DNA from 2 places in the Dactylosporangium sp. NPDC000555 genome. Region 1 is predicted to be linked to the other one. Evidence: riboswitches for the same ligand, from Rfam matches in the RefSeq annotation. Region 1 holds a riboswitch; the other holds the start of a gene.
What was found. Region 1 has a riboswitch for cyclic di-AMP ahead of ABT297_RS05505 (hypothetical protein). Riboswitches for the same ligand answer to the same signal wherever they lie in the genome.

Region 1 (10,227 bases):
ACTGCCCGATCCCATCGCCACCGTGGGCGCGGTCGCGTTCGACGGCATCGACCCAGCCGACCTCGAACGGGCGATCCGCGTCCTGGAAGCCGCCACCCGCCACCTGACCGAACAGTCCTGGGAAGGAACCCAGCCATGACCATCCTCATCACCGGAGCCACAGGCAACGTCGGCGCGCGCCTCCTGCCTCGCCTGGTCGCGGCGGGACACGATTGTCGCGCCCTGATCCGACCCGGCAAGGCCGATGCGCTCCCGGCCGGCGTCACGCCCGTCGAGGGCGACATCCTCGAACCCGACACCCTTCCCGCCGCCGTCGAGGGCGTGTCGACCGTCGTGCACCTGGCCGCGCTGCTGCGCAGCCCCGACGCCGAGGCGATCCAGCGGATCAATGTCGAAGGCACCCGCAACCTGCTCGCCGCCACCCGCACTCACGCGCCCGACGCGCGCTTCGTGCTGGCGAGCACGAGCCTGGTCTACCCCGATGATCTGCCCCGTCCCGGACGGGAAGACGACGACCTTGCGCCCGTCGCGCCGTACCCGGCGAGCAAGATCCTCGCCGAACGGGAGGTACAGGCGAGCGGGTTGACGTGGAGCGTGCTGCGGCTCGGGTTCGTCTACGGCGACGGCGACCAGCACCTCCAGAACGCGCCACGCCTGTTCGGGCTCTGGAACTGGCATCCTGCGCACGCGCTGCACCTGGTTCACCAACGCGACATCGCCACCGCCGTCCTACTCGCCCTCACCGGCGCAACCGATGGACACGTCGTCAACATCGTGGACGACGCCCCGCTGACCGCCTACGAAATCGCCGCCCTCGTCGATCAGCCCATCGAACCCTCGGCAGCACCCCTGGCGAATCCGTGGGGCGGACGACTCGACGGTGCCACCGCCCGAGCCCTCGGATTCCGCGCCACCGTCCCCACTGTGCATCACGCTCTGCGCGAGAACCTTCTGTGAGAACTGCTCACCCATCTCGGTTCGTGGAACATCTCCCGTCCTGTGCACAACGAGCCTCCGCAATGGTCTCCGCTCGTTGCCCGTACCTCGACGGTTCATCGTGCTGTGAGGCCGGTGGCGTATGACTGCGTGAAGATCATCGTCGTCCGCGACGGATCGGCGTTCCTGTTCAGCGGGTTGAAGCCCGCCGTGCGGCGGCTCTGTTGCGGGAGCATCCGTCCCGGCATTGGACGTTGGAGTATCTCGCGGCCGAGGTGCACCTGTCCCCGTCTCGGCTGGGGAGCGTGTTCGTGGAGGCTTATGGCAAGACCCCGCTGGCGTTCTTGACCATGATCCGTGCGGAGGCCCTGGCGAAGCATTTTGCGAGAGAGCGACCTGACCGTGACGGCCGCGATGCAGAGAGTGGGCTGGCACTCCCGCTCCCACGCCACCCGTCTGTTCCGCCAGTACGTGGGTCTCACTCCCGGCGACTACCGCCAGTACATGCAGGTCGACGGAGGTGGTCACGATGGCCGTACCCCGATATCGGGCTGAGCACTTCCAGCCATCCGGCTGGGACAGCGGCACCCCCCGAACGCAAGGCGAGGTTCGTGAACTCGCTGCTGCGGTTCATCGACGACGAGGTCGACTCCCAGCCGCGCCCGGATCGCGGGGCCGTCCCGCGCCGCGCCGCGCCGAGGCCGAGGATGCGCAGCGATCCGCTCGTCGGGCGCGACACGCACCCGATCATCCGCATCGTGGAGGACTTGCCCGCGCCGTTGGGGCCCAGGAACCCGAATGCCTCGCCGGCCGCCACCCGCACGTCGATCCCATCGACCGCCGTGAAATCATCGAACCGCTTGACCAGCGCGGTCGCCGCGATCAATGCCCCGTTGTTCACCACGGCCCGACCATAGCCCCGGGGTACGACAATTCTGAACGCTCATTACGATGCCTCCGTGCGCCTCAACCCGCGCTGGCTCGGGCTGGCCGCGACAACCCTGCTGGCCGCCAGCGGTTTCCTGGCCGGCAAGCCGTTACCCCACGACGCCGCGTGGGTGACCGGCGTCTGCGTCTGGTTCGTCGGCCTGGCCCTGTTGGCCCGGGCCTGGTGGGCCCTGCGCGACGCCACCGGCGCCCGCGAGCTGCTCGTCACCGCGGCGATCTGGAGCGTTCCGCTGCTGGTCGCGCCGCCCATGGGCGCGCTTGACGTGTACGCGTACGCCTGCCAGGGCCAGCTCTTCAATGCCGGGTTCAACCTGTACGAGCACGGTCCGTCGGCGCTGCCCTGCACCTGGCTGTCCGACGTACCGCCGCTGTGGCGCGACACCCCGACCCCCTACGGCCCGCTGTGGTTCGCGATCTCCGGCGGCGCCGCCTGGCTCGCGCACGGCCACCTCGTCGTCGCCGTCGGCCTGTTCCGCCTGGTCGCGGTGCTCGGGCTGGTGCTGTGCGTGGCGGCGGCGCACCGCCTCACCGACGGTAACGCCGCGCTGGCCGCCAGCCCGCTCGTGCTGATCCACGTCGTCTCCGGCGTGCACAACGACATCCTGCTCGCCGGCTTCGTGCTGGCCGGCTTCGCGTTCGCCACCCGCGGCCGGTCGGGGCTGTCCGGCGCCGCCTTCGGGCTCGCCGCTGCCGTGAAGGTCACCGCCGTGGTCGCCGCGCCCTTCGCGGTGCTGCTCGTGCTGTTCCGCGGCAACGGGCCGTGCCGCCGCGCACCGGTGAGCTTCACGGGGGTGATGCTGCTGACGTACGCCGTGCTCGCCGCCGCGACCGGCCACGGCCTCGGCTTCGTCCGGGCGCTTGGCTCGACCGCCGAGCTCAAGCAGTGGCTGTCGATCCCGACCGGGGTGGGCATGGCCACCGGCTACGTACTGCGCGCGGCGGGCCGGCCGGCGGCGTTCGACACCGCGGTGGCCGTGGCCCGCGCGCTCGGGTTCGCCGCCCTCGCCGCGATCCTGCTGTACCTCTGGTGGCGGGCGCTGCGCACGGCGCGCCGCACGCCGGCGGAGGCCGCCGACCCGGTGCTCACCGCCGCGGGCGTGGCGCTGCTGGTCACGGCCGTGCTCGGGCCGGTGTTCTACGCCTGGTACGCGCTCGCCGGCATCGCGGTGCTCGCCGGCACGCACCTGACCGGCAGGCTGCGCACCGGCGTGCACGTCGCGGTCGTGGCGCTGCCGTTCCTGACCCTGCCGGACAGCCTGGGCCTGGCCACGAAGACCAAGCTGCCGGGCGCGTTCCTCGACGTGGCCCTGGTCGTCGCGGTGCTCGTGCGCCTGTTCCGATCCCGTCGCCGAGTGCCGGCGGCGAGCAAGCCCTAAGGGGCGGTACCGATGCTGGATCTCGCCCAGGCGACCAGCTCGTGCGTCTGCTCGGCCACACCCGTCGCCGCCGGGTCGACGCCCTCGTCGTAGCGGACCGTCCAGCACAGCCCGTTGACGCCGGGGACGCGCCGCCCCACGACCCGCACGCCGCCCCGCACGCCGGTGATCTCGTCGAGCGGGTGGTGCGAGGTGTGCGCGATCGACTTGTTGACCCGCACCCGGACCTGGTCGGGCACCCTGTCGGGGTCGAGCAGGGTGAGGACCAGCGGCGGCAGGTCGGCCATCACGGCGTACTCCTCGTCGCCGACCGGCAGCTCGCGCGCCGCGACCACGGCGAGCTGGCGGCCCGACCAGGTGGCCCTGTGGATCTCGTGCCAGCTCAGGCGCTGCTCGACGCCGGGCAGCCACAGGCCGTGGTTCGTCGCCACCACGACGTTGTCGCCGGTGGCGCCGGCCCAGGCGACCACGCGCTCGTCGGGGCCGAGCTTGGGGCGCTTGTCGGCGGGCAGCCGCCGCCGCTTCAGAAAGCCCAACACGTCTTAACCTTTCGATCGGACATTTCGGACCCAACGGCGGCTCGCGGCGGCACCGGAAGCGCCGCGGCGGTCCCCGGAGGGCGCCGGCCCGGCGTCACCAGCGGCTCGCGCCGCGATCCCGCAGCGCCCGGGCGTGCTGCTCCAGCGACACCAGCTCGCTGAACAGCCGCAGGTGGTCCTCGGCGTTGCTCACCGGGTTGATGCGCTGCAGCTTGGACTTGAGCTCGGCGATGGTCCGGTTGAGCGCCATCAGCTGGAGGCGGTTGATCGTCGCCTCGACGTAGCGCGGGTCCGGCTCGCCATCCAGGCGCAGCGGCTCCACCGCCAGCTCCGCGACCAGCGCGCCGGCGGCCAGGTCGAGACACGCCTCGCGGACCTGTTCGATCCACACCGCGCCGGCGCTGCCGCTGGACGCGCCGCCCGCCTCGGCGACCGCGGCGCGCAGGACCGAATACATCGGATGCGTGTACATGTCGGCGCCGACCGCGTCGAACATCGGGCCGGCCAGCGCCGGCTGCTGCAGCGCCAGCTTGAGCGCCTCCCGCTCGACCAGCGCCTCAGCGCTGTCGGGGGCCAGGATGCGCCGCTGCTGCTGGGCGGGCACGGGGTCGGCGACGCCCTTGGCGGCCGCGTTGACCGCGCGCTGCACGGTCTCGAGCTCCATGCCGAGGTCGCCGGCGAGCTTGCGAGCATACTCCGGCCGCAGCGTGCGGTCCTTGATCTTGGCGACCAGGGGCGCGGTCGCCCGCAGCGCGCCGACGCGGCCCTCGGCGGTGTCGAGGTCGAAGCGCTGGATCACCGAGCGCAGCGCGAAGTCGAGCAGCGGCTGGCGATCGGCGACCAGGTCGCGTACGGCCACATCGCCCTTGGCCAGGCGCAGGTCGCAGGGGTCCATGCCGTCGGGGCCGACCGCGATGAACGTCTGGGCGACGAAGCGCTGATCGTCCTCGAACGCGCGCAGCGCCGCCTTCTGCCCGGCCGCGTCGCCGTCGAACGTGAAGATGATCTCGCCGCCGTAGCCGTCGGCGTCCAGCAGCAGCCGGCGCAGCACCGAGATGTGGTCGGCGCCGAACGCGGTGCCACAGGTCGCGACCGCCACCGGCACCCCGGCGAGGTGGCACGCCATCACGTCGGTGTAGCCCTCGACGATGACGACCCGGCTCTGCTTGGCGATCTCCCGTTTGGCCTGGTCGATGCCGTACAGCACGTGCGACTTCTTGTACAGCGGCGTCTCGGGCGTGTTGAGATACTTCGGGCCGTCGTCGTCGTCGAACAGCCGCCGCGCGCCGAAACCGATCACGTCGCCGGAGATGTCCTTGATCGGCCACACCAGCCGGCGGCGGAACCGGTCGATGAGCCCGCCGGAGCGCCCCTCGCGGGACAGGCCGGCGGTGGTCAGCTCCTGCGCGGAGTAACCCTTCTGGCGCAGGTGCTTGCTCAGGTGGTCCCAGCCGTCGGGGGCGAACCCGCACCCGTAGCGCTCGGCGGCCTCCTTGCTGAACCCGCGCTGGGCCAGGAACTCGCGGGCGGGGCGGGCACCGGGCGTGCCGAGCCGCTCGGCGTAGAACCGGGCGGCCTCGGCGTGCGCGGCGATCAGCCGCTGCTTCTGCCCGGCGGGGCGGATCGGGGCGCTGCCGGCCTCGACGAATCGCAGCTGCAGCCCGGCCCGCGCGGCGAGCCGCTCGACCGACTCGACGAAGCTCAGGTGGTCGTGGTCCATCAGGAACTTGATGGCGTCGCCGCCGGCGCCGCAGCCGTGGCAGAAATACACGTTCCGGGTGGGCGAGACGTTGAACGAGGCGGTCTTCTCGTCGTGGAACGGGCACAGGCCCTTGAGGTTGCCACCGCCCGCCGAGCGCAGCGTGACATGCTCGGAGATCACGTCCTCGATCGACGTGCGCTCCCGGACCAGGGCGATGTCCTCGTCCTTGATCTTGCCGGCCAACCCCCACCTCCCACCGGTCCGACGCCTACATCCTGCCTCGTGGCACCGACAATTTACGACTCGCGGGACGGCGGCGAGTCGCCGGGCCGTGCCATGCTGCGCCCATGCCGATCGAGTCCGGGCCGCAACGGCCGCTTGTCGCCCCGTGGTACCGCCGGCGCTGGGTGATGATCGCCACGCTTGGGCTCTCCGGGCGCCTGCCCGACGACCGGCGCCGCCGCCGGCGCGCCCTGCTCCGCCTGACGGTCGCCGCCGTCCTCCTGGCCGCCCTGGTGCTCGTGCCGACGGCCTGGATCCGCGCCGGAGCCTCCGGCCGGGTCGTCCCGGCCGATCGCGCCCCGGCGGCGGACGTGGCGATCGTGTTCGGCGCCCAGCTCGAGAACGGCGGCAAGGACCCGATGTCGTTCCTGCGCAACCGGCTCGACGCGGCGGCGGCGCTGATCTCCTCCGGCAAGGTGAAGGTGCTGCTGATCTCCGGCGACGCGCACGGCGGCTCCGGCAACGAGGTCGAGGTGATGCGCGACTACCTCGCGGCGCGGGGTGTGGACCCGGCTCGGCTGGTGCTCGACCCGTACGGACTGGACACCTACGACACGTGCCGGCGCGCTCACGACGTGTACGGCGTCGACCGCGCGCTCCTGGTCAGTCAGGACGCGCATCTGTACCGTGCGGTCACCCTCTGCAGGGGTGTCGGCGTCGACGCGAGGGGCGTGCCGGCCGGCTGCCGGGGCTGCCAGCAGGTGACGATCTGGTACAACGGGACCAGAGAGGTCGGGGCCGGCTGGAAGGCCGCCTGGGACGTGTTCCGGCACCGGCCGCCGGCCGTGGGGTCCACGCCGGATCCGGCACTCCGGCAGGCGGTGGCCGCACACGCTCCATAGTGGACGGCGTGCCGATGCGGGACGACACGCGGAACTTCGCGCGACACGCACCAGACGGGCGGCAACCGTCCTCGCCACATCCGCCCGCCATCGCCGTTTTCGCCGTGCGCGGCCGGTCGCTTCGGCATACTTGACCAGGTCCTTGGCGCCGCATCGACGCGGCCAGATCTGTCAGGTGCGATGCGATGGGTGGTGCGAGTCCGGTGACGGCGTGCGTGCGCATGGGGCGCCCGGTGAGACGGGTTGGGTGGCGCGGCTGATGGTGATCGTGCTACGGACCACGGACGACGTCCTGCGCTGGTCCGGCGGCCTCGTCGGCCCGCCGCTGCGCGCGGCGATCGACCGGCTGCCCGAGCCGTCCCGCGAGGTCGCCGAGCTGCAGCTGGGCTGGCACTCCGGCCGTGACGCGCCGGGCGCGTCGCTGCGCAGCGCGCTCACCCTGGTGTGCGCGGCAGCGGTCGGCGGCGACCCGCACGACGCGGTGCCCTCCGCCGTCGCCGTCGAGCTCATGCACCACTGGGCGGCGATCCGCCGCGACCTGGTCGACGGGCGCTCCGACGGGGCCGCGTGGAGCGTGGTCGGCACCCAGCCGGCGGCGCTGGGCGGCGAGGCCCTGCTGGCGCTCGCGTTCGACGTCGTGGCCACCGGTGACCCCACGCACATCGCGCCGGGCCGGCTGCGGCAGCGCTCCGGACAGCCGGGGCCGGACCGGGTCATGATGCGCATCCTGGGCGATACCGTGCAGGAGCTCCTGCACGGCCAGCACGCCTCGCTCGCGCTGCGCGAGACCCGCCCGGACTCCGCCGCGGAGGAGCGCACCGACCTGCTGCGCGACTGCCTGGCGATGGTGGAGCAGCGCACCGGCGCGCTGTTCGGCTGCGCCTGCGCGCTCGGCGCCGTGGCCGGCGGCGGCGAGGCGGCCCAGGTCGAGCGGTTGCGCCTGTTCGGCGTCCGGCTGGGCCTCGCCGTGCAGTTCACCGAGGACCTGCTGGGCATCTGGGCCGACGACGGCCCGGGCCGGCCGGCGTACCCGGACCTGCGCCGCCGCCGGCGCTCGCTGCCCGTCGCCGCGGCGATCGCGGCCGGCGCCGACGAGCTGACCGGGCTGTTCGACGGCCGGGGCCGGCTCAGCGACGCCGACGCCGAGCGCACGGCGAAGACGATCGAGCAGTCCGGCGCCCGCGACTGGTGCCGCCGCCAGGCCGAGGAGCTGCTCTCCCAGGCGCTGCTCGCCCTGGACCTGGCCTCCCCGTCGCCCGCCTCGGTCGCCGAGCTTGTCGCGCTGGCCCGCCGCGCGACCACCGCGCCGCGCTGAGCGCCGCGGCGGCGCGCGACGGGCGGGCGGTCAGTCGATGGCCGCCACGACCTTTTCGGCCCGGGCGGCGTGCTTCTGGTACGCCCCCGGGAACGCCGAGCGCTGCACCGCCTGCGCGGCGGCCGTCACGCTCATGTTCTGCCAGCCCTTGACCCGGGTCAGCGCTTTGTAGAACAGCATCGCCGAGTGGACCGGGTTCATGAGCTCGGGCACGGTGCCCCAGCCCTGGCTCGCGCGCTGCTGGAACAGCCCGACCGAGTCGTGGTCCTGCGAGACGCCCTCGTGCGGCAGCTTCAGCGAGGCGGGCACGGCGCGGCTGGCGACGTTGTACAGGTCGCTCTCCTGCATCGCGGTGGCGACGGCGACGACGAGTGCCCTGGTGGGCAGCCCCTGGGCGCGGCCCTGCCGCACGATCGTCACGGCGTTGTTCATCTGGGTCTGGTCGAGCCCGGCGACCGGGCGCGGTGGCTGTGGCATGGCCGGCCCGGTCGGCCCGGTCGGCGTGGTTGGCGTGGTTGGCGCGGCCGGCATGATCGGCATGGCCGGCGTGGTCGCGGACGCGGCGGGCGGCGCCTCGGCCGCCGGGACGGCGGCGGTGCCGTCGAGCAACGGCGACACGAGCGCCGCGTCGTACGCATAAGCGGACGCGGCGGCCGCGACCGGCGGGTGCACGGCCGGCGGCCGGCCGGCGGAACCCGTGGCGAACAGCGTCGCGGACAGCACGACGGCGGACACGGCCCCGGTTCGCACGGGCAGGCTGACCAGCCGGTATCTGGACTGGAACTGGCGCGGTAGTGACTTCACGTAAGCGATTCCTCATCGAAGACGGCGCGATCTGGGCGCACGGCAGGGCGCCGCGGCGTCAGCGCGCGAAACGGAACGGCGCGGGAACGGCTGCGCGGGAAGAAGGCGCGAGAAAGACGGCACGAGAAGACGGCACGGGAATACGGCGCGAATCAGCGCACGGCGAAGCGCACGCCGGAGCGGGCGTGCAAGGGACTCCGCACGGGAGAGGGCGCGTGGTATCGGCGCGACCCCCCGGCTCGGCCGGTGTCGCGCGACGATTGGGCGTCGATCAGCGTTGGAGCGCGGCCAGGCGCTACGTCCTGGCGTTCACCCGTCTTTGAGCATGGCGGCGGGCGGCCGCTGTCGGAGCATGGAGATGCGGCACGAACAGTTCTCCTTCCGGTGCCGCCTACCGGGTTAGCTGACGGGTTCGGACGGGAGGATTCGCCCTACCGTGACTCGGTCACGGATACACCCCAAGGACTGCGTGGGTCCCCGGCCCGCGATGCCGAGGTGCGCTGTGCGACTCGGCGGTGCGGCTCGACGGCGCCCACCCGGCGGCACCGTGATCGGCGCACGTCGACCGAGCAGACGACCCGACCATACTGGGCGGCTTCCGCCTCGGCCAACCACAGCACCGGGATCCCACCCGATGCACCGGTATGCTCACCGAGCGCTGTCACCCGGCCTGTCATCTTGTCCGTCGCCCTCCTACGAGCCGGGCCTAGTGTTGGGGCATGAGCATCCCGTCGGTGAAGCTGAACTCCGGCCTCGACATGCCCGTCGTCGGCTACGGCACCTACCCGCTCAAGGGCCGCCGCGCCACGGACGCGATCCTCGCCGCGATCGGGTCCGGCTACCGCCTGATCGACACCGCAGCGTCGTACGACAACGAGGATGCCGTCGGCGCCGCCGTGCGCGAGTCGGGCCTGCCCCGCGCCGAGCTCTTCGTCACGACCAAGCTGCGCGGCAGCGACCAGGGCCGCGGCTCCACCCGGGCCGGGCTGGAGCGCTCGCTGGAGCGCCTCGGCCTGGAGTACGTCGACCTCTACCTGATCCACTGGCCGCTGCCCGCGGTCGGTCGCTATGTGGAGTCGTACGCCGAGATGGCCGAGCTGCGGCGCGAGGGCCTGATCCGCTCGCTGGGCGTGTCGAACTTCCTGCCGGAGCACCTCGACGCCGTCGTGGCCGAGACCGGCATCCAGCCGGCCGTCGACCAGCTGCAGGTCTCTCCCTCGCATCCGCGGCCGGAGCTCGTCGCCGCGGTACAGCGGACCGGCACCGTGGTCCAGGCGTGGAGCCCGCTGGAGCGCAACACCGGCATCCTCGACCACCCGTCGGTGACGGCGATCGCCGGCCGGCTCGGCGTCACCAGCGCCCAGATCGTGCTGCGCTGGCTGCTGCAACGCGATGTCACCGTGGTCCCGCACTCCGGCAGCCCGGACCGCCAGCGCACCAACGCCGACCTGTTCGGCTTCGAGCTGACCGCCGGCGGCATGGC
Region 2 (10,227 bases), on a different contig from region 1:
CCGGACCAGCGGCCCTTCGGCGAGGTCGAACGGTCGCGCGATCTCCTCGTCGACCGACTCGTCCGGCCCGGCCACGCGCAGCCCGGGGGCGCAGGCCCGCGTGAGGTAGGCGACGCCGTCGCGGTCGACGATCGCGCTGGACAGCAGCGCATGCCGTTCGACCACGGCCGCGCAGGACTTGGCCAGGAGCGCGACATCCGGATCGTGAGCGAACGTGACGACCAGCGGCATGTGGTAAGCGGTTGGGGCGGCGCTGGACACGGCGACCCACATGCCGTGCTGAACCGCGGATGCCTGGATCATGTCAGGCTCCTTCGCAGGGATCGTTTGTCGACCTTGCCGCCGCGGTTGCGCGGTAGCTTGTCCATGACGTGGACGCGGGAGGGGATCTCGTGTGGCGCGAGGCGGTCGGCGAGGAACGCCCGTAGCGCCTGCGGGGTCAGCGCCGCATCGCCGCCGATTACGATCGCGGCGGCCAGCTCGACGCCGAGCACCTCGTGCGGCAGCCCGACAACGGCGGCGTCGGCTACCGCCGGATGCTCGTGGATGGCCGCCTCGATCTGGAGCGTCGACACCCGGTGGGCGCCGGTCTTGACCAGGTCGCCGTCCCGCTCGACGAGGTACAGATAGCCGTCGGCGTCCACGTGGCCGATGTCGCCCATCCGGACCCAGCCGTCCTGGAACGCGGCGGCGCTGGTCGCCGCGTCGCCGAAGTACGTGCGTGTCGGGGCGGGCGAGCGCATCCAGACGGCGCCGATCTCGCCGGGCGCGCAGGGTTGCCCGGCGTCGTCGAGGACGCGTACGCCGCCGCCGGCGATCGGCCGGCCCACGCTGTCCGGGCGCTCCGGGTCGTACGTCATGGCGGTCTGCGCCGGGGCGGCCTCGGTCGAGGTGTAGTAGTTGACGATCGTCGCGTTCGGGAACGCGGCCACGAGGCGGGCGGCGACCGGCGCCGGCAGCGGCGCGGCGGCCGACCCGAGCAGCCGCACGCTGCTCAGGTCATGGCCCTCGGCCACGGTGAGCAGCTCCATGGCCATGGCCGGGACCACGAACACCGTGCCGGCGGACCAGCGTGCGATGGCGCGGGCGAAGCGCAACGGTGTGAACCGCGGCAGCGTCACCACGGCGGGGTGGGCGAGCAGCGCGTTCATCAGCATGATCTGGGCCGCGTTCGTGCCGATCGCGAACGCGTGCAACAGGTGGCGCGAGTGACGGAACGGCCGGTGCCGGGCGCCTGAGGAGTACGTGACGTTGGCGTGGCTCGCGGCGACGCCCTTGGGCCGTGCCGTCGTGCCGGACGTGTACAGGATCTGGGCCAGACCGTGCGGTGTGGACCGGTCCTCGCCGCATCGCGAGCCGGCGCCGTCGTCGACGGCGTGGGTCCATCCGCCGGGCCAGCCGGGCGCGCCGCCCGCGTGCACAAGCCCGGCGGCACCGCAGTCGGCGAGCACGTGCGCCAGTTCGGCGGGTGCCGCGTCGTCGGAGATCGGCACGGCGACCGCGCCCAGGCGTTGCACCGCCACGTACGCGACCGCGTAGTCGAGCCATTCGGCGGATCCGAACCGCAGGCCGACGCGATCGCCTGGCGCGACGCCGCGCTGCCGCAGCCGCTCGGCGAGGTCGGCCGCACGGCGCTGCCAGGAGCCGAACGTCAAGGAGCCGATGCCGTCAACGACCAGTGCCTCGCGGTCCGGCTCCGAGGTGGATCGGTCGGCGAGGAGGCGTGGAACCGTTGTCGGAGCCGCATGCACAGCCACGGCAACAGGGTTGCATGATCAGAGTCGGCCTGCAATATTCTCATCAATAGACTTTAGAAACTGGACGGGAACGGGAATGAACTCGACTCGACGTGGGCCGCTGACATGCGCGCAGCGTGAGTGGTTCATGGACGTCGGCATCGACGCGGACTCGCCGTGGTCGTACGCAACGAACTTCACGAGCGTGGTCAACGGCGCCGGCGCACCGCTGGGTGTCGTGCTGGCGGCGGTCGGTGACCTGCTCGATCGGCACGAGGGGCTGCGGACCCTCCTGCCCACGACCGACCCGGGCCGTCGCGAGCAGCACGTTCTCCCGGCGGCGGAGCGGCTCGGCGAGGTGGTGCGCGTCGCGCCTGCCGGTCCGGAAGCGGACCAGGCGATCGCGGCGGCCACGGCCACGGCGTTCCGGCTCGGGGAGCAACAGCCGGTGCTCTTCGTGCTGGAGGTCGCCGCCGGCACCGCGCAGCGGATCGGCATCGTCGTCGACCACACCGCGGTCGACGGATGGGGCATGCGGGTGCTCCGCAGCGACTTCTTGCAGGCCTTGCGCAGTCGCATGAGCGGACATCCGGCGTTCGACGGCCAGCCCGTGCCGGAGCAGCCCGTGGAAACGGCCGAGTGGGAGATGTCCGAACCGGGCCGGGCCTATGCCGAGCGTGCCGAGGCGTACTGGCGGCGCCAGCTGGGCGCGCTGCGCGACGGGCTGTCCGGCTGGCGCCCGAGCGGCGGGACGGCGCCGGCGGAACCGGTGCTCCAGTCCCGGTGGCTTGCCTCGGCGCGCGCCGCCCGAGCCGCACAGACCGTCGCCACCCGCACCGGCATGCCGGTATCGGCGGTCTACCTGACCGCGTTCGGCTCGGCGATCAGCCTCATCGAGGGTTCGCCGTGCGCCGGCATCCGTTCACTCGCCGCGAACCGGCTGTCGGCGGGCACGCAGGCGTCGGTTCGCAAGGCGGTCATGCCGGTGCCCGTCCTCGTGCCGGGGACCGGCGACCTGGCCGCGCGACTGGCCGCCACGGCCAGCAACCAGTTGCATGGCCACCGCTTCGCCAACATCGACCCGGCGCGGGCCGTGGCGATCAGCGGCGAAGTCCTCGGCGGACTGGCCGAGACGGGCGCGGCCATGGCGCGATTCAACTACATCGACGCATCCATCGTGGGCAGCGCGGCGAACAGCCGTTCACTCGGCGCCGAGGCCATCCCGTTCACTGATCCAGCCGTGCAGGACCGGATCACCGAACAGCCCGACCGGCCCGGCGGGTCGCGGTACATCCTGTCGGTCCAGCACCGGCCGGCCGCGGCGCTGATGACCATCGGCTGTCACGAGGACACGGCGTGGGCGCCGGCGGCCGGCGACATGCTCCGGCATGTCGAGGACGTGCTGGTGCGCGCGTCCGAGTAGGTCCGCCGCGACGAAGGGTCAGCCGGCGTGCTGTGCGTCGGGCGGCGAGACCCACTGCACGAGCTGGTAGATCACGCCGTTGGGATCGGCCGTCTGGAAGTAGCGCTCTCCCCATGGCTCGGTCTCGATCGGAGTAACGATCTCGACCCCCTCCTGCCGCAGCCGCGCGTAGTCGGCGTCGATGTCATCGACGGTGAACACGACCAGCAGCCCATCGGCGCGGCCGGCGGCCGACGCCGGCTTGAACGTCGGCAGCCCGGTGCGCAGGTAGATGAGGTTGAACCCCGCCTCGGGATGGGCCAGGGAGCAGAACCCGTCGGCAGCCATCGCCTCGGTGAACCCGAGATGCCGCCGCACCCAGGAGGCGGAGGCCTGGACGTCGGGGACGTTGAGCGAGATGGCGGACTCGGTGATGGGCATGCGGTGAGCTCCTGTCGACTCGGTGGGGACGCTCGCGGTTACATTATACAAAGTACACCGTACGGCGTACAATGAAAGTGTGGCAGAATCATTCCCGTGACCCAGAACCGCACCGGATCAGGTGAGCCCAGCCGCACGCTCGCCCTGCTGTGGGGAGAGCCGTCCGAGACGGCGCGGCGCAAGGGGCCGGCCCGATCGCTGACCATCACGCAGGTCGTCGACGCCGCGCTCGCGCTCGCCGACGAGCAGGGCCTGACCGCGGTCACCATTCGCGCGGTGGCCGAGCGGGTCGGGGTCTCGACGATGTCGGTCTACACCTACGTGCCCGGCAAGCCCGAGCTGCTCGACCTGATGGTGGACGCCCGCTACGCACGGATGACCCGCGCCGCGTGGGCCGGGCAACCGTGGCGCGAGCGGCTCACCGCGGTGGCCGAGGCCAACCGGGATCTGCTCACCGCCCACCCCTGGCTCACCGAGGTCGCCGCCCTGAGCCGCCCCCCGCTCGGACCGGGCGTGATGGCCAAGTACGAGCACGAGCTCGCCGCGTTCGACGACACCGGGCTCTGCGACGTCGACATCGACGCCGCCCTGACCTACCTGCTCGGGTTCGTGCAGTCCCACTGCCGATCGGCCCACGACGCCGCCCGGGCCGCGACCGACACCGCGATGAGCGACGCCGACTGGTGGGCCGCCAACCTACCCGTGCTCGCCCGCGCCCTCGACCCGCACACCTATCCCCGCGCCGCCCGCATCGGCTCCGCCGCCGGCGAAGCGCAGGGCAGCGCGTGGCAGGCCGACCGCGCCTGGACCTTCGGCCTCGAACGCACCCTCGACGGCCTCGCCGCCCTCATCGACAACGCCGGCTGAGGCCGGCACGCTGTGTGGGTCAGCCGGGTCGGCGGTATCCGGTGATGGGCCGGCCTTCGAGTTTGGCCATGCGCACGTAGTCGCCTGTGGTCGGGGCGTGGACCATCCAGCCGCCGCCGACGTAGATGCCCACGTGGTGCAGGTCGCTGTGGAAGAACACGAGGTCGCCGGGGCGCAGGTCGGCGCGCGCGACGGCCTTGGTGTCGTCCCACTGCCATTTGGTGTAGTGGCGCAGCTTGACGCCGGCGGCGGCCCAGGCGGTGAGGGTGAGGCCGGAGCAGTCGTAGCCGTTGGGGCCGGTCGCGCCCCAGACGTAGGGCTTGCCGATGAGGTCGCAGGCTTTCTTCGCCGCGGTACCGCCGGGGCCACCGATGTAGTCGACGGGGCAGGCGACGGGCTTGAGGGTGCCGGTGGCGCCGCTGCTGCCGTACACCTGCTGGCGCAGCTTCTGCAGCTCGGTGAGCTTGCCCTCGATCTGGGTCTTCTTCGCCGCGAGGTCGGCGTCCTGCGTGGTCTGCTGGGCGATGAGCGTGTCCAGGGTGTGCTTGTCGCCGGCGAGCTTGTCCCGGGCGGCGGCGACGCCCTGGATCTCGGCGTGTTGGTTGCGGGCGATCGCGTTGACCGTTGCGAGCTGGTCCAGCAGGTCGGTCGGGGTGTTGCCGCGCAGCAGCGCGTCGAGCGTGGTGATCCGGCCGATCTTGTACTGCTGCACGGCGATGTCGCTGACGCGGCCCATGGCGGCGTCGACCTGGGCCTCCAGCGGCTTCAGCTGTTGCTGCAGGGCTGCGGCCTTGGCCCGGTTCTCCTTGAGCTGGGAGTGGACCTGGTTGTACTGCTCGATGGTGGGTTCGAGCTGGTTCCACATGTCGTCGATCTGCTTTTCCAGCTCCGCCGGTGTCGGCTCGGCCTGCGCGGTCCCGGTGCCGGCCAGCAGCAACGCGATCGCGGCGAGGACCGCGACGACGATACGAGCCGGCATCCGGCTCGGCGGCATCGCCGGGGCGCCGGAGGTGCGGAAGGCAGGGACACGTCGCGGGCGGCGTGGCGGCACGTGCAACAGGCTCCTCGACTCGGCGGCGCCAGACGTCCGCGCCGACCGGAGGTGATCGGCGCCGGCGCCGGGCCGCAGCCGACCTTACGCACTGGCCCCATCGAGCACAAGGCTGCTTCCTATGATCGATAGGAGATGGCACTCATCGATTGCGCAACCTTCTTCCAGGTAGCGGGCATTGGCAGGGCTGGTGGCCTTGAGTAACGTCTTGGCTCGCCTGACCCGGTTCGTGCTCACAACAGGTGGCGCCGGGACGGGCCCGCTGAGTCGTGCATGCACGAGCCGGGGACCCACCGCAAGTCTGGGGTGAATCCGCGGGCCGATGGCCTGTGGTAGGGCGACCTTCGCGCCCGAATCCGTCAGCTAACCCGGTAGGCGGATGCGTAAGGAGATATGCCTGTGCACAGCCGGCGCAACCCCCACCGCAGACGTCTTTGCCAGCCGCGGACTTGCTCGGCTGCACGCCGATCGGCGTAGCCGGTTTCCGCTGAGCGGCGGGCGGCCCGCTGCCCTGCCGTGTGTGGCCTTCGGACCGCCGCTCGCGAGCACCGCTGAAGCCTTGTGCCATCACACGCCCAGCACGCTGCGGGCGTGGCAGTACACGCTGTCCTGTGCGTGATCCCGCACCTGGCGTTGACCGATGCTGCCGCCCCGGGCCGGAGCCTTGGAGAGTCGCTATGAATCCTGTACGTGTATGTTGGCCGCGCGTCGCCGTGATCTCGTGTGCCCTGCTCGCCGCGGCCGCCGCGGCCGGCATCGTGCTCGGCCGGCTCGGCGATCCGCCGTCCGTCGGCGCCGCTTCGGCCGGCACGGCGCTGACGACCCAACAGCCGGCGGCGGAGCAGGGTGCGGACCAGCCCACCGATGACGCGCCCGCGCCGGCGCCGTCGACGAAGGTCCTCGACTACGAGTTCCAGTTGCAGCCCAACTTTTACTACTGCGGGCCGGCCGCGACCCGGATCGCGCTCACGGCGGCCGGTCACGCCATCAGCCAGGACCAGGCGGCTGCCATGCTGGGCACGACCACCAGCGGGACGGATTCGGCTCTGGACACCACCCGGGCGCTCAACAGCGTGCTCGGCCACGGCAGGACGGTGTACCAGACCAGAGAGATCCCGGCCTACCCGGCAACCTCGGCCCAGGCGGCTCAGCTCCAGGCGGACGTGGTGAACACCATCGGCAGCGGCCGGGCCATTGTCGCCAACATCGCCGGGCATCTCACCGACGACGCCGGTGTCGTCCACGCTTACGAGGGCGGGCACTACCTCACCCTCGTCGGATACCGGGACGACGGCAACACGGTGAAGATCGCCGATCCGGCCAACCCCAGCGGCGACGGCACCTACTGGGTGAGCACCCCCAAGCTGGCCGATTGGATCTCCCAGCGTGGCTACTCGTATTGAGCGCCGGCACGGTCTGCGATCACCGGCCGGCAACGGTGCACGATCGTGGTGGCGGGATCTCCTGGGACCCGCCCTGGCGTCCGGCATGCTGGTCGTCGTCGCGATGTGGGCGGCCGGGGGAGGACTGCACGGGCTCGGCGATCTGGCCGCCGGCGCCACATCGATCGGCCGGCTGACCGGCCTGCTCTCGGCCGACCTGCTGCTCGTCCAGGTCCTGCTGATGGCGCGGGTACCGGTCATCGAACGCGCCTACGGCCAGGACCGGCTGACCCGCTGGCACCGGCTGATCGGGTTCGCGTCGTTCAACCTGATGCTCGCCCACATCGTGCTGATCACCGTCGGGTACACCTGGACCCTCCACGTGTCATTGGCGCACCAGGCGTGGGAACTGCTCACCGGCTACCCCGGGATGTTGCTGGCGACCGCCGGCGCCGTCGCGCTGGTCCTGGTCACCGTCACCTCGATCCGCGCGGCGCGGCGTCGGCTGCGCTACGAGTCGTGGCACCTGCTGCACCTGTACGCCTACCTCGGCGTGGGCCTGGCCCTGCCGCACCAGCTGTGGACCGGGGCCGACTTCACCACCTCGCCGGCCGCCCGGCTGTACTGGTGGAGCGCCTACGGCATCTGCGCCGGCGCGGTCGTCGTCTTCCGGCTCGGGCTGCCCGCCTGGCGCACGCTGCGGCACCGGCTCGAAGTCGACAAGGTCGTCGCCGAGGCGCCCGGGGTGTACTCGATCCATCTGCGCGGTCGCGGCCTGCGGCGGCTGCCGGCCCGCGCCGGTCAGTTCTTCCAGTGGCGTTTCCTGACCGGCCGGGGCTGGAGCCGCGCCCATCCGTACTCGCTGTCGGCCGCGCCCGGCCCGGACCGGCTGCGCATCACCGTGAAGGCCCTGGGCGACGGCAGCCGGGCCCTGGCCGAACTGCGGCCCGGAACCAAGGTGCTCATCGAGGGGCCGTACGGCCGGCTCACCGCCGAGCGGCGCACCGCCCGCTGCCTCACGATGATCGCCTCCGGCGTGGGCATCACCCCGTTGCGCGCGCTGCTGGAAGAGCTGCCCTACGCCGCGGGCGAGGCGACGCTGCTCTACCGTGCCCGGGCCGATCCCGACGTACTGTTCCGCGACGAACTGGATCGCCTGGCCGACGCGCGCGGCGTGCGGGTGCTGTACCTGGTCGGCCCGCGCGGCGACGACGGCTCGTGGCTGCCGGCCGGCTGGGGCGGCGAAACGACAGCGCTGGGCGACATTGTGCCCGGCATCAGACACCACGACGTGTTCGTCTGCGGCCCGGACGCGTGGATGCGCGCGGTGGTCCGCGCGGCCCGGCACGCGCACGTGCCCGACGACCGCATCCACCTCGAGCCCTTCGCCTGGTAACCCGACTCGGAGGGGACCGTTTTCGCATGCGCAGACTGACGATGTGGTTCGCCGGCACCGCCGCGGTGATCGCCCTGCTGTTCAACTACCGGACCTCGACCATGGGCCCGGCCCGCCCGGTGCCCGCGGCCGCGGCGCCGGGCGCCGGCACCCCGGGCGTCGTGGCGCAGCCGTCGGATGGCGATGCGCCCGACCACGACAACCAACCGTCACCTTCGTCGAGTGCCGATCCCGGCGGCGGTGCGCCGCCCCCGCCCAGCCCCGGCACCGTCACCCGGTCCGGCTCCGTCCTCGTCGCCAACGGTTCGGCCGTGAGCACAATGTGGGGGCCGGTTCAGGTGCAGGTCCGCATCGACAGCGGCAGGATCACCGACGTGACCGCGCTGCAGGCCCCCGGAGGATTCTCCCGGGAGCTCACCGCACTCGCGGTACCGCGGCTGCGTTCACAGGCCCTGGCGTCGCAGAGCGCCCACATCGACGCGGTCAGCGGCGCGACCCAGACCAGCGAGGCCTATCGCACGTCCCTGCAGGCCGCACTCGACGCCACCCACTTCCAGGCCCCGCCCGGCGAATAGCGGCCTACGGCGTCAGCGGTGACTGCTCGATCGCGGCGAACGCCCCGATCAGCACCGTGCAGCCCAGCAGGGCGGCGCACCACATCTGCCAGGCAAAGATCCCCAGCCCCGGCGCCCGGGTCATCCAGCCGGCGCGGGCCAGCCGCGGCCCGGCCACCAGGATCAGCACGACGGCGTAGGCGGCCAGGAGCAGCGCGGTCACGACCCGGCGATCTTCCGCTCATAGATGCTCAGCGCCGCCCGGAGCGCGGCCGCCTCCTCGAGCGTCATCTGCCCGACGAAGTGCAGCAGCGCCTGTCCCCGGTCGCCGCTGTCGGTCAGCGCCTCGCGCATCAGTCCGGCCCCGTACTGCTCCCGGGTGGCCATCGGCTGGTACAGATGCGCCCGGCCCTGCAACCTCCGGCGCAGCCAGCCCTTGCGGTGCAGCTTGTCCATCACCGTCAGCACCGTGGTGTACGCCAGGTCGCGCTCCTCGGACAGGGCAGTGTGCACGTGGCGCACCGTGACCGGCCCGTCCGCCGTCCACAGCTGCCGCATCACCGCTGCTTCCAGCTCCCCGAACCCGCGCATCTCACCTCCCGGACCAGCATCGGGCGGACAGTATCCCCGGCTGGCATCGTACGCCGCATAGGAGTGCAACAACCGGCTGGAGAAGAGCGAAACGCTGGGGCGCCGCACGACGTGACCCGCATTTGCCGCGATTCAGCAAGATAGTCCGACTCCTAATTGGCATAGGAGCAACGCGCTAAGACGGCTCCGCCCGGCCGCCGACCCGCCACGCCACCGCCAGCAGCAGCGTGACGCTGGCCAGCCAGGTCGCCGGCACCGCGAGGGCGCCGGGCCAGTGCGGCAGTGGCAGTGCCGGCACGTCCTCGCCGAATACCGGCAGTGCCCATCCGGTCAGCCGCCACACGGCCAGAGCGATGGCCAGGCCGAGCAGCCCGGCCGCGACCACCAGCGCCGGATAGGTCCACAGCTTCGCCCGCCGGACGGTACGCCGGGAGATGCCCTGCGTCCGCAGCGCCAACTCGTCGGCGCCGCGCCCGCCACGGTCGACGCCGGCGATGAGGCCGAGGCCGCCGGCGGCGAGCAGCACGGCGAGCGCGCCCGCGAGCAGGTGGAACCACATGGCCAGGGCCGGGCCCTGGGCATCGAGATGGCGCCGGGTGCCCTCGACGTCGATGTCGCCGGTCACGACGAGGCCCTCGCGGGCCAGCCGGGTCAGCACGTCCGGCGGCGCGTCGGCGTTGAGCCACACCTCCGGCCGAGTAGCGCTGCCCGCGCCGGTCGAGACGCGGTCGGCGTACTCCAGGTCGACCAGCGTCCCGCTGGTGCCCAGCCGGGGCAGCGCCTCGGCCCGCCCGACGGCCCGCACCT

Region 2: linked by a shared signal. The riboswitch ahead of ABT297_RS11740 (C39 family peptidase) and the one ahead of ABT297_RS05505 (hypothetical protein) in region 1 are both predicted to bind cyclic di-AMP.

Annotation. Positions count from the first base shown of each region.
Region 1 is NZ_JBEPDB010000005.1:13,577-23,803, forward strand. Features, by position in the region: gene ABT297_RS05460 (MarR family winged helix-turn-helix transcriptional regulator) at 1-139, shown strand, start outside; gene ABT297_RS05465 (NAD-dependent epimerase/dehydratase family protein) at 136-957, shown strand; gene ABT297_RS05470 (AraC family transcriptional regulator) at 1,351-1,491, shown strand; partial or broken gene ABT297_RS05475 (ATP-binding cassette domain-containing protein) at 1,545-1,840, opposite strand; gene mptB (polyprenol phosphomannose-dependent alpha 1,6 mannosyltransferase MptB) at 1,896-3,260, shown strand; gene ABT297_RS05485 (hypothetical protein) at 3,257-3,796, opposite strand; gene dnaG (DNA primase) at 3,894-5,744, opposite strand; gene ABT297_RS05495 (SanA/YdcF family protein) at 5,849-6,625, shown strand; gene ABT297_RS05500 (polyprenyl synthetase family protein) at 6,837-7,940, shown strand; gene ABT297_RS05505 (hypothetical protein) at 7,971-8,744, opposite strand; cyclic di-AMP (ydaO/yuaA leader) riboswitch at 9,118-9,269, opposite strand; gene ABT297_RS05510 (aldo/keto reductase) at 9,464-10,227, shown strand, end outside.
Region 2 is NZ_JBEPDB010000013.1:132,907-143,133, forward strand. Features, by position in the region: gene ABT297_RS11710 (condensation domain-containing protein) at 1-303, opposite strand, end outside; gene ABT297_RS11715 (class I adenylate-forming enzyme family protein) at 300-1,757, opposite strand; gene ABT297_RS11720 (condensation domain-containing protein) at 1,768-3,159, shown strand; gene ABT297_RS11725 (VOC family protein) at 3,178-3,579, opposite strand; gene ABT297_RS11730 (TetR/AcrR family transcriptional regulator) at 3,676-4,446, shown strand; gene ABT297_RS11735 (C40 family peptidase) at 4,466-5,425, opposite strand; cyclic di-AMP (ydaO/yuaA leader) riboswitch at 5,748-5,890, shown strand; gene ABT297_RS11740 (C39 family peptidase) at 6,211-6,900, shown strand; gene ABT297_RS11745 (ferredoxin reductase family protein) at 6,884-8,275, shown strand; gene ABT297_RS11750 (FMN-binding protein) at 8,302-8,850, shown strand; gene ABT297_RS11755 (hypothetical protein) at 8,855-9,052, opposite strand; gene ABT297_RS11760 (BlaI/MecI/CopY family transcriptional regulator) at 9,049-9,420, opposite strand; partial or broken gene ABT297_RS11765 (hypothetical protein) at 9,596-10,227, opposite strand, start outside.